Regions from separate parts of the Kitasatospora gansuensis genome, predicted to be linked through region 2. Evidence: riboswitches for the same ligand, from Rfam matches in the RefSeq annotation. Region 2 holds a riboswitch; the other holds the start of a gene.
What was found. A riboswitch is a leader RNA that binds a small molecule or an ion and turns the genes downstream of it on or off. The one in region 2 is predicted to bind glycine.

Region 1: it holds a riboswitch for glycine, as region 2 does, so the genes downstream of both, gcvT (glycine cleavage system aminomethyltransferase GcvT) here and gcvP (aminomethyl-transferring glycine dehydrogenase) in region 2, are expected to answer to the same signal.

The regions. Positions count from the first base shown of each region.
Region 1 is NZ_JACHJR010000001.1:2,673,698-2,678,109, reverse strand. Features, by position in the region: gene glyA (serine hydroxymethyltransferase) at 1-32, opposite strand, end outside; gene gcvH (glycine cleavage system protein GcvH) at 123-497, opposite strand; gene gcvT (glycine cleavage system aminomethyltransferase GcvT) at 586-1,704, opposite strand; glycine riboswitch at 1,856-1,958, opposite strand; gene F4556_RS11645 (enhanced serine sensitivity protein SseB) at 2,242-3,051, shown strand; gene F4556_RS11640 (enhanced serine sensitivity protein SseB C-terminal domain-containing protein) at 3,163-3,930, shown strand; gene F4556_RS11635 (ABC transporter permease) at 4,348-4,412, shown strand, end outside.
Region 2 is NZ_JACHJR010000001.1:7,091,298-7,095,709, forward strand. Features, by position in the region: gene F4556_RS31965 (DUF2382 domain-containing protein) at 1-1,027, opposite strand, end outside; glycine riboswitch at 1,186-1,291, shown strand; glycine riboswitch at 1,293-1,427, shown strand; gene gcvP (aminomethyl-transferring glycine dehydrogenase) at 1,529-4,399, shown strand.

The DNA of each region.
Region 1 (4,412 bases), 4.4 Mb from region 2:
AGCGCGTGCAGGGACTGGTTAAGAACCGTCATGTCAGGGTCTTCCCGTGGGGCGGTGCGGGCAATGGACCAAGGGAGAGAGCCGGCCGCCGCGCTGCGGCCGACCCCCCGTCAACCAGTGGTTCAGGCCTTGATGAAGGCGTCGTACTCGGCGGCCGACAGCAGCTTGTCGGTCGCCTCGACCTTGACCTTGTAGAGCCAGGCGTCGCCGAACGGGTCGCTGTTGACCGAGGCCGGGTCGTCGATGACGGCCTGGTTGATCTCGACGATCTCGCCGGTGGCGGGGGAGTACAGGTCGCTGACCGACTTGGTCGACTCGAGCTCGCCACAGGTCTCACCAGCGGTGACGGTGTCACCGACCTCGGGGAGCTGGACGTAGACGATGTCGCCGAGGGCGTCAGCCGCGTGCGCGGTGATGCCGACCGTCGAGACACCGTCCACGGCCTCGGTCAGCCACTCGTGCTCCTCGGTGTACTGCAGGTGCGTGGGGTTGCTCATGGCGTCATTCTCCAGGATCGCAAGAGGGTAGGGCGAAGCCGTCCGCTGAGCGGACCGGGGGACTGCGGGAACTGAAAGGGTGTCAGGCTCAGCGGGCGCGCTTGTAGAACGGCAGCGCGACGACCTCGACCGGCTCGTGCTTGCCGCGCACGTCGACGGCCACCGCGGTGCCGGGGGCGGCGTGCGCCGCGTCCACGTACGCGATGGCGATCGGCTTGCCCAGGGTGGGGGACGGGGCACCCGAGGTGATCCGCCCGATCGGGGTGCCGTCGACGCTGACGACGTCGTACTCGGCGCGCGGGACGCGCTTGCCCTCGGAGACCAGGCCGACCAGCTTGCGCGGCGGGTTGGCCTCGGCCTGTGCGGCGGCGGCCTCCAGGGCCTTGCGGCCGACGAACTCGCCGTCGTTGGTGGTCTTGTCGAAGCGCACCACCCGGCCCAGACCGGCGTCGAACGGGGTCAGGTCGGTGGACAGCTCGTGCCCGTACAGCGGCATGCCGGCCTCCAGGCGGAGGGTGTCGCGGCAGGACAGGCCGGCCGGGACCAGGCCGACCGGGGCGCCGGCCTCGGTCAGCGCGTTCCACAGGTGCTCGGCGTCGGCCGGGGCGCAGAAGACCTCGAAGCCGTCCTCACCGGTGTAGCCGGTGCGGGCCAGCCAGACCTCGCGGTCCGCGACGGTGGCGGGCAGCAGCGCGTAGTACTTGAGGCCGGGCAGGTCGGCGTCGGTGACCGAGGCCAGGATGCCGTTGGCCTCCGGGCCCTGGACCGCGATCAGCGCGTAGGCGTCCCGGTCGTCCCGGACCACCGCGTCGAAGCCGGCCGCGCGCTCGGTCAGCGCGTCCAGCACCACCTGGGCGTTCGAGGCGTTGGCGACCACCATGTACTCGGTCTCGCCGGTGCGGTAGACGATCAGGTCGTCCAGGATGCCGCCGTCCTCGCGGCAGATCATGGTGTACCGGGCGCGCAGCACGCCGAGCGCGGAGATGAAGCCGACCAGCGCGTGGTCCAGCAGTTCACCGGCCTGAGGGCCCGTCACGGTGATCTCGCCCATGTGCGAGAGGTCGAAGAGACCCGCCTTGGTACGGACCGCGAGGTGTTCCTCACGCTCGCTGCCGTAGCGGAGCGGCATGTCCCAGCCGGCGAAGTCGGTCATGGTCGCGCCGAGCGAGCGGTGCAGCGCGTCGAGCGCGGTGAGGCGAGGGGACATGGTGACTGGACTCCTTGGCAGCAAACGGGCATGCGGGGGTGGAGTCTCCCCGTCTGTCGTCACAACCTGAGAGCTTCACCGCACATCCAAGGATGGCGGCTTGCACCGTGGGTGGGCGCACGGCGCGGCCGTGTCCACTTTCCAGATCTGCCTCGCCCGGGCGGTAGGGGTGCCTGAGAGATTCCGGGGAGGACTTGCTCCTTCGGCGCCGGCCTGTGCCACGAGGGCAGTCCGGACTCTCCCGCGCGGGTTCGAGCGGCCAGTGTGAAGTTGTGGGCGGGGTCATCATGGCACGAGTCGACGCCCCAAGGGGAGAGGGGGCCGGGCCGAGGGCCTGTCTGCCGATTCCCGTCGGGGCCGGCCCGCCCGGCACGCACGCTCGCCGCACGGCCGAAACGACCAAGTAGCTCCGCTACGAGGCCGCCCCGGCCGCACGCCGAGCGCACGCACCGAACGACCCGGCCTGATCCGACGGGAATCGGCAGACAGGCCCTACGCTCTTGGCAGCAAAGACATAGAGGGGCGGTAGCAGGGGCGATGGGGTACCCGGCGGGCGACACAGGGGCGCAGGCATGGGCGGAGCCGGGCACCGCGCCGCCCGGCGGCAGCTGGCCGGTCAACGAGCTGGAGCAGGTGCTGACCGCCGCGCTCGGCGACCCGGGCGCGACGCCCCGGGTGATCGAGGTGCTGGCCCGCAGTCAGATCTGGATCCCGCTGCCGGCCGGGGCGGACCCACAGGGCAGCGGTCTCGATCTGCCCACGATCGAACTGGCGGGCTCGCCGTACGTCCCGGTGTTCTCCTCGCAGGAGACCTTCCTGCGGCACGCGCCGGGTCTGGCCTTCGCGATCGCCCCGGCCTGGGAGTTCGCCCGCGGGCTGCCGCTCGGGGTCGGCATCGCGGTCAACCCGGAGGCGCCGGTGGGGATCCCGGTGCCTCCGGAGGGGGTCGGCGAGCTGCGCCGCGGGCCGCAGGGCGAGCGCTGGGAGCAGCAGCCGGACGGTGCGCGGGTGGCGCTGCGGGAGCCGGAGCCGGCCGAGGAGCCGTACGCCTTCCTGGGCGCCGCGATCACCGAACTCGCCGAGCTGCCGGGAGTGCTGACGGCCCGTCGGGCGCTGGCCGGGGTGGAGCGGGACACGCCGGTGCTGTTCATCGGGGTGCAGCTGGACGCCGGCTGGCCGGCCGATCCGGGGCAGGTGAACGAGGCGCTCGGCCGGGCGCTCGGAACCACCCCGCCGCCGTGGGGCGTCCACCTGGTGCTGCTGGATCTGGTGGCCGATCCGGTGGTGGAGTGGATGCTCACCCGGGTACGTCCCTTCTACGTCAGGTCCGGGGCGGTCGCGGGCTGAGCCGGCGGGGGACCCGCCGGTACGGGGCGGCGGTATGACGGCTGTCCGGGCGGGCCAATAGGCTTCGCTCGGAGCCCAGGGCGAGACGGGCGGAAACGGGCGGAGCGAGGCATGAGCGCGGGAGCGACGGCAGACGGCGCGATCGAGCGCGCCCTCGGCGAGGTCGCGCCCGACCGCTTCGACGCCTACGAGCGGCTGCTGTACGCGCTGGCCGAGGGCCGGGTCTGGATGCTGCTCTGGCACGGCACCCCCGGCAGCCCGGACGCCCAGTACGGGAACATGGAGCTCGGCGGCCACGGCTACGCCCCCGCCGTCACCTCGCCCGAGCAGCTGGCCGCGAGCGGCTGGGCCCGAAGTCACGAGGTGATCTCCGGACCGGAGATCGCCAACGCCCTGTACCGGACGCGCTGGGGCCTGTGGCTCAACCCGCACGTGCCCGGCGGCGGGGTCGGTGTGCCCTGGGCCGACCTGCGGCGGATCGCGGCCGGCCTGGACCGGCTGCCGGCCGGGCCGCTCCAGCTGACCGACCCGGTGGTCCAGGCACCGCAGTTCTACGCCCAGTTGCAGCGCGAGGCGGCCGAGGTGCGCCCGGTCCGGGCGCTCCGGCAGGCCTGGGTGCGCCCGGCTCTCGGTGAGCCCTACCTGGCGATCGGTCTCGACCTGTACGACACCTCGCCGCCCGCCGTCGAGGCGGCCCGGGCGCTGGTGCACCGGGCGGTGCCGCAGATCCCGGCCGGGCTGCCGGTCTCGACGGTGGTGCTGGCTGACGAGTGGGACCCGGTGGCGATGTGGATGCGCGCCTTCGCCCGCCCGTTCTTCGATCGGGAGGCCCGCCCCTACCCGGCCCAGGGGTACTGGCCGCACCAGCCCTGGCAGTGAACCCCCCTGCTCCGAAGGGGTAGTTGGGGTACGTCCGGTTTGTTCATCTGCACGCATCTTGACAGACATGTAACAGCCGTGTGAAGAGCGCTATTCGGCAAGATCACGAGTGCATGCAGACAGATCACAGTTGGGCATCCTTCGGTTGTCAGGTCTGGCGTGCGACAACCCGAATGGCAGAGAGTCTGCCCAAAGCGGTTCAAGGGTTCGGCCAACCCGGTCCTGCAACTCCCTTGCTTTACAGCATTCTTCGTACACCGCCGCATCCGCGGCCGGCAGCACCGCACCGACGCACCAGCACCACCACCGCATTAGTACGCGACACCGGACCACCTTCGGGCCCGGGCCCCACCGGGCCCGCGCCCGTGTGTCCGGACCGTGGGCCGGCCACCGTCGGCGAGGGGAACGAACTGAGACATGAGCACTTCCACTGAGAGCACGACCGACGCTCCGCCGCCAACTGCCGTACCGGCCAAGCGGAT
Region 2 (4,412 bases):
GGAGCGGCTCCGGGCGCAGCTGGGTGCCGTTCGAGGACGCCGGAGCCGGTGTCGCGGCGGGTGCGGGGGCCGGGTTGGTGGTGTCGTCGTGGATCTCCACCTGCTCGCGGCGCAGCTCCTCGCGGATCACCGCCTCCTCGGTGAACCGCTCGACCACCAGGCGGACCCGCTCGACCGGTGCCAGGTACTTGCGCACCACCGGGCGCTCCTCCCGGAGCGTCACCTCCTCGACCGCCTCGGCGATCTCCTGCTCGCTGAGTGCGGCCCGCTCGGACTCGGTGACCGGCACCCGCTCCACCCGGACCCGCTCCTTCACCACCGGCACCTTCCGCTCGACCGCCTCGGAGGTGACGTACTTGCGCAGCTTCGCCGTCCCCAGCACGTGCCACTCGGTGGTGACGTCCAGCCGCTCCTCGCGGCAGGTGATCTCCACCGGCCCGGCCGGCGCGTTGCCGGGCACGGTCGGGTCGTCGGTGGCGGTGGTGGCCGGCGGCGCGACGGTGGTCGGCTGCGGCTTGGCGGCCGGGGCCGCGGGGGCGGCGGTGAAGGCCATCGGGGCGGCCGCCACGGTCGGGGCGGCGGGTGAAGCGTTCATGCTGGTTTCCTTGCTGAGGGTGCCGAAATCGAGGTCCTTGCCGGACCCCGAGCCATTGCCGACCGCGGCCGGGGGAACGGCACCGCCCGCGTCCAGGCCGTAGTAGCGGTAGAGCTGGAGCTCCTGGGCGGGGGAGAGGTGCTGGCCGACCCCGAAGTCGGGGGAGTCCTTGATCAGCGACTTGTCGTACGGCACCTTGAGCTCGTCCCCGGAGAACTCGCTGGTGGTGAGCGGGACGAAGGCGTCCCGGCCGAAGATCCCGGTGCGGACGGCGGCCCACTCGGGCTCGCCGGTCGCGTCGTCCAGGTAGACCTCGTCGACCGTGCCGATCTTGTCGCCGTTCCGGTCGACCGCCTTGTGGCCGATCAGGTCTCGCGGGTCGATGTCGGTCTGCACGCTGTCCTCCAGCAGGTACGAAAGCCCCGTTGACACACCGTCAGGGGACGGCCGAAGGAGCTGGACGGCCGCACTTCACACGAAAAGCCATCAAACGGGCGATCGCGAGCCGGACGCACCCGTCCGGGGCAGTGGGGTGACCCAGGGCACCCGTGATCAACCGGCGCTCCGCTGGTACCCTGGGCCCCGACTGCCGAGCCCGCTCGGGAGAGTCCCCGCACCGCTCACGTGGTGTCACGGGGACGCCGAAGGAGCAAACCCTCCCCGGAATCTCTCAGGCATCCGTACCGTGCGGGGTAGGTCACTCTGGAAAGCAGGGCAGGACCGACGGCGAGGGAGCCGACGGACCCCACCCTCACCGACGGTGCAAGCCGGCGTGCGACCCTCGGGCCGCCGCGTGCGGGCGAAGCTCTCAGGTATCGATGACAGAGGGGGAGGCCTGACGGGCTCGTTCGTCCCCGGCTCCGCTGTCCCACAGTGGTGTTGCCGTCCGGCGTGCGTGCCCCCGCCGGTCCGTGACCAGGAGGCCTCGACCCCATGAATGCCCAGCCGACCCTCACCGAGCTTGAGCAGTCAAGCCCCTTCGAGAACCGTCACATCGGCCCCGACGCCGCCGCCCAGGAGAAGATGCTGGCGCAGGTCGGGTACGGCTCGCTGGACGAGCTGTCCGACGCCGCCGTGCCGGACGCGATCAAGAGCCTGACCGCGCTCGGCCTCCCGGCCGGCCGCAGCGAGGCGCAGGTGCTCGCCGAGCTGCGCGAGCTGGCGGACCACAACCAGGTGCTCCAGCCGATGATCGGCCTGGGCTACTACGGCACCTTCACCCCGCCGGTGATCCTGCGCAACGTGCTGGAGAACCCGGCCTGGTACACCGCCTACACGCCGTACCAGCCGGAGATCTCGCAGGGCCGGCTGGAGGCCCTGATCAACTTCCAGACCGTGGTCGCCGACCTGACCGGCCTGGACACCTCCGGCTCCTCGCTGCTCGACGAGGGCACGGCCGCCGCCGAGGCGATGGCGCTGGCCCGCCGGGTCGGCAAGGTCAAGGGCGGGGTCTTCCTGGTCGACGCCGACACCCTGCCGCAGACCATCGCGGTGATCCAGACCCGGGCCGAGCCGACCGGGGTCGAGGTGGTCGTCGCCGACCTGTCCGAGGGCATCCCGGCCGAGGTGGCCGAGCGCGGCGTCTTCGGTGTGCTGCTCCAGTACCCCGGAGCCTCCGGCGCGGTCCGCGACCTGGCCCCGGTGATCGAGCAGGCGCACGGCCTGGGCGCGATCGTCGCGGTCGCCGCCGACCTGCTGGCGCTCACCCTGCTCAAGTCGCCGGGCTCGCTCGGCGCCGACATCGCCTGCGGCACCTCGCAGCGCTTCGGTGTCCCGATGGGCTTCGGCGGCCCGCACGCCGGCTACCTGGCGGTCCGCGCCGCGTACGCCCGCAGCCTGCCCGGCCGCCTGGTCGGTGTCTCGGTGGACGCCGACGGCAACCGCGCGTACCGGCTGGCGCTGCAGACCCGTGAGCAGCACATCCGCCGCGAGAAGGCCACCTCCAACATCTGCACCGCCCAGGTGCTGCTGGCCGTGATGGCCTCGATGTACGCGGTCTACCACGGCCCGGACGGCCTGGCCGACATCGCCCGCCGGACCCACCGCTACGCCGCCGCGCTGGCCGAGGGCCTGCGCGCGGGCGGCGTCGAGCTGACCACCGGTCAGTTCTTCGACACCGTCACCGCCAAGGTGCCGGGCCGGGCCGCCGCAGTGGTCGCCGCCGCCCGCGAGAACGGCGTGAACGTCTTCCAGGCGTCCGAGGACCTGGTCTCGATCTCCTGTGACGAGACCACCACCCGGGAGCACCTGGCCGCCGTCTGGGCCGCCTTCGGCGTCACCGCCGAGGTCGCCGAGGCCGCCGACGCGCTGCCCGCCGCCCTGCTGCGCGAGGACGAGTACCTGACCCACCCGGTCTTCCACAGCCACCGCTCGGAGACCGCGATGCTGCGCTACCTGCGCCGCCTCGCCGACCGGGACTACGCGCTGGACCGCGGCATGATCCCGCTGGGCTCCTGCACCATGAAGCTCAACGCGACCACCGAGATGGAGCCGGTGACCTGGCCCGAGTTCGGCCAGCTGCACCCGTTCGCCCCGGTGGACCAGGCCGCGGGCTTCCTGACCCTGATCCGGCAGCTGGAGCAGCAGCTGGTCGAGGTGACCGGCTACGACGCGGTCAGCATCCAGCCGAACGCCGGTTCGCAGGGCGAGCTGGCCGGTCTGCTGGCGGTCCGCGCCTACCACCGGGCCAACGGTGACACCCAGCGCGACGTCTGCCTGATCCCGGCCTCCGCGCACGGCACCAACGCGGCCTCCGCCGTGATGGCCGGCATGCGGGTGGTCGTGGTGAAGACCCTGACCGACGGTGACGTGGACGTCGAGGACCTCAAGGCCAAGATCGAGCAGCACCGCGACCAGCTCTCGGTGCTGATGGTCACCTACCCGTCCACCCACGGCGTGTTCGAGACCGAGATCACCACCATCTGCGCCCTCGTGCACGAGGCCGGCGGCCAGGTGTACGTGGACGGCGCCAACCTGAACGCCCTGGTCGGCCTGGCCAAGCCGGGCAAGTTCGGCGCGGACGTCTCGCACCTGAACCTGCACAAGACCTTCTGCATCCCGCACGGCGGCGGCGGCCCGGGCGTCGGCCCGGTCGCGGTGCGCTCGCACCTGGCGCCGTACCTGCCGAACCACCCGCTGCAGTCCGAGGCGGGCCCGGCCACCGGTGTCGGCCCGATCTCGGCCGCCCCGTGGGGCTCGGCCGCGATCCTGCCGATCTCCTGGGCGTACGTCCGGCTGATGGGCGGCGAGGGCCTCAAGCGCGCCACCCAGGTCGCGGTGCTGAACGCCAACTACATCGCCAAGCGGCTCGCCCCGCACTTCCCGGTGCTCTACACCGGCCCCGGCGGGCTGGTCGCGCACGAGTGCATCATCGACCTGCGTCCGCTCACCAAGGAGACGGGGGTGACCGTGGACGACATCGCCAAGCGCCTGATCGACTACGGCTTCCACGCCCCGACCATGTCCTTCCCGGTGGCCGGCACCCTGATGATCGAGCCGACCGAGTCCGAGGACCTGGGCGAGATCGACCGGTTCTGCGAGACCATGATCGAGATCCGCGCGGAGATCGAGAAGGTCGGCAACGGCGAGTGGGCGGCGGACGACAACCCGCTGCGCAACGCCCCGCACACCGCCGCCACGATGGCCGGTGAGTGGACCCACGGCTACTCGCGCCAGGAGGCCGTCTTCCCGGCCGGCGTGAACCCGGCGGACAAGTACTGGCCGCCGGTGAGCCGGATCGACGGCGCGTACGGCGACCGCAACCTGGTCTGCTCCTGCCCGCCGCTGGACGAGTACGGCTCCTGAGCCGTCGCCGGGG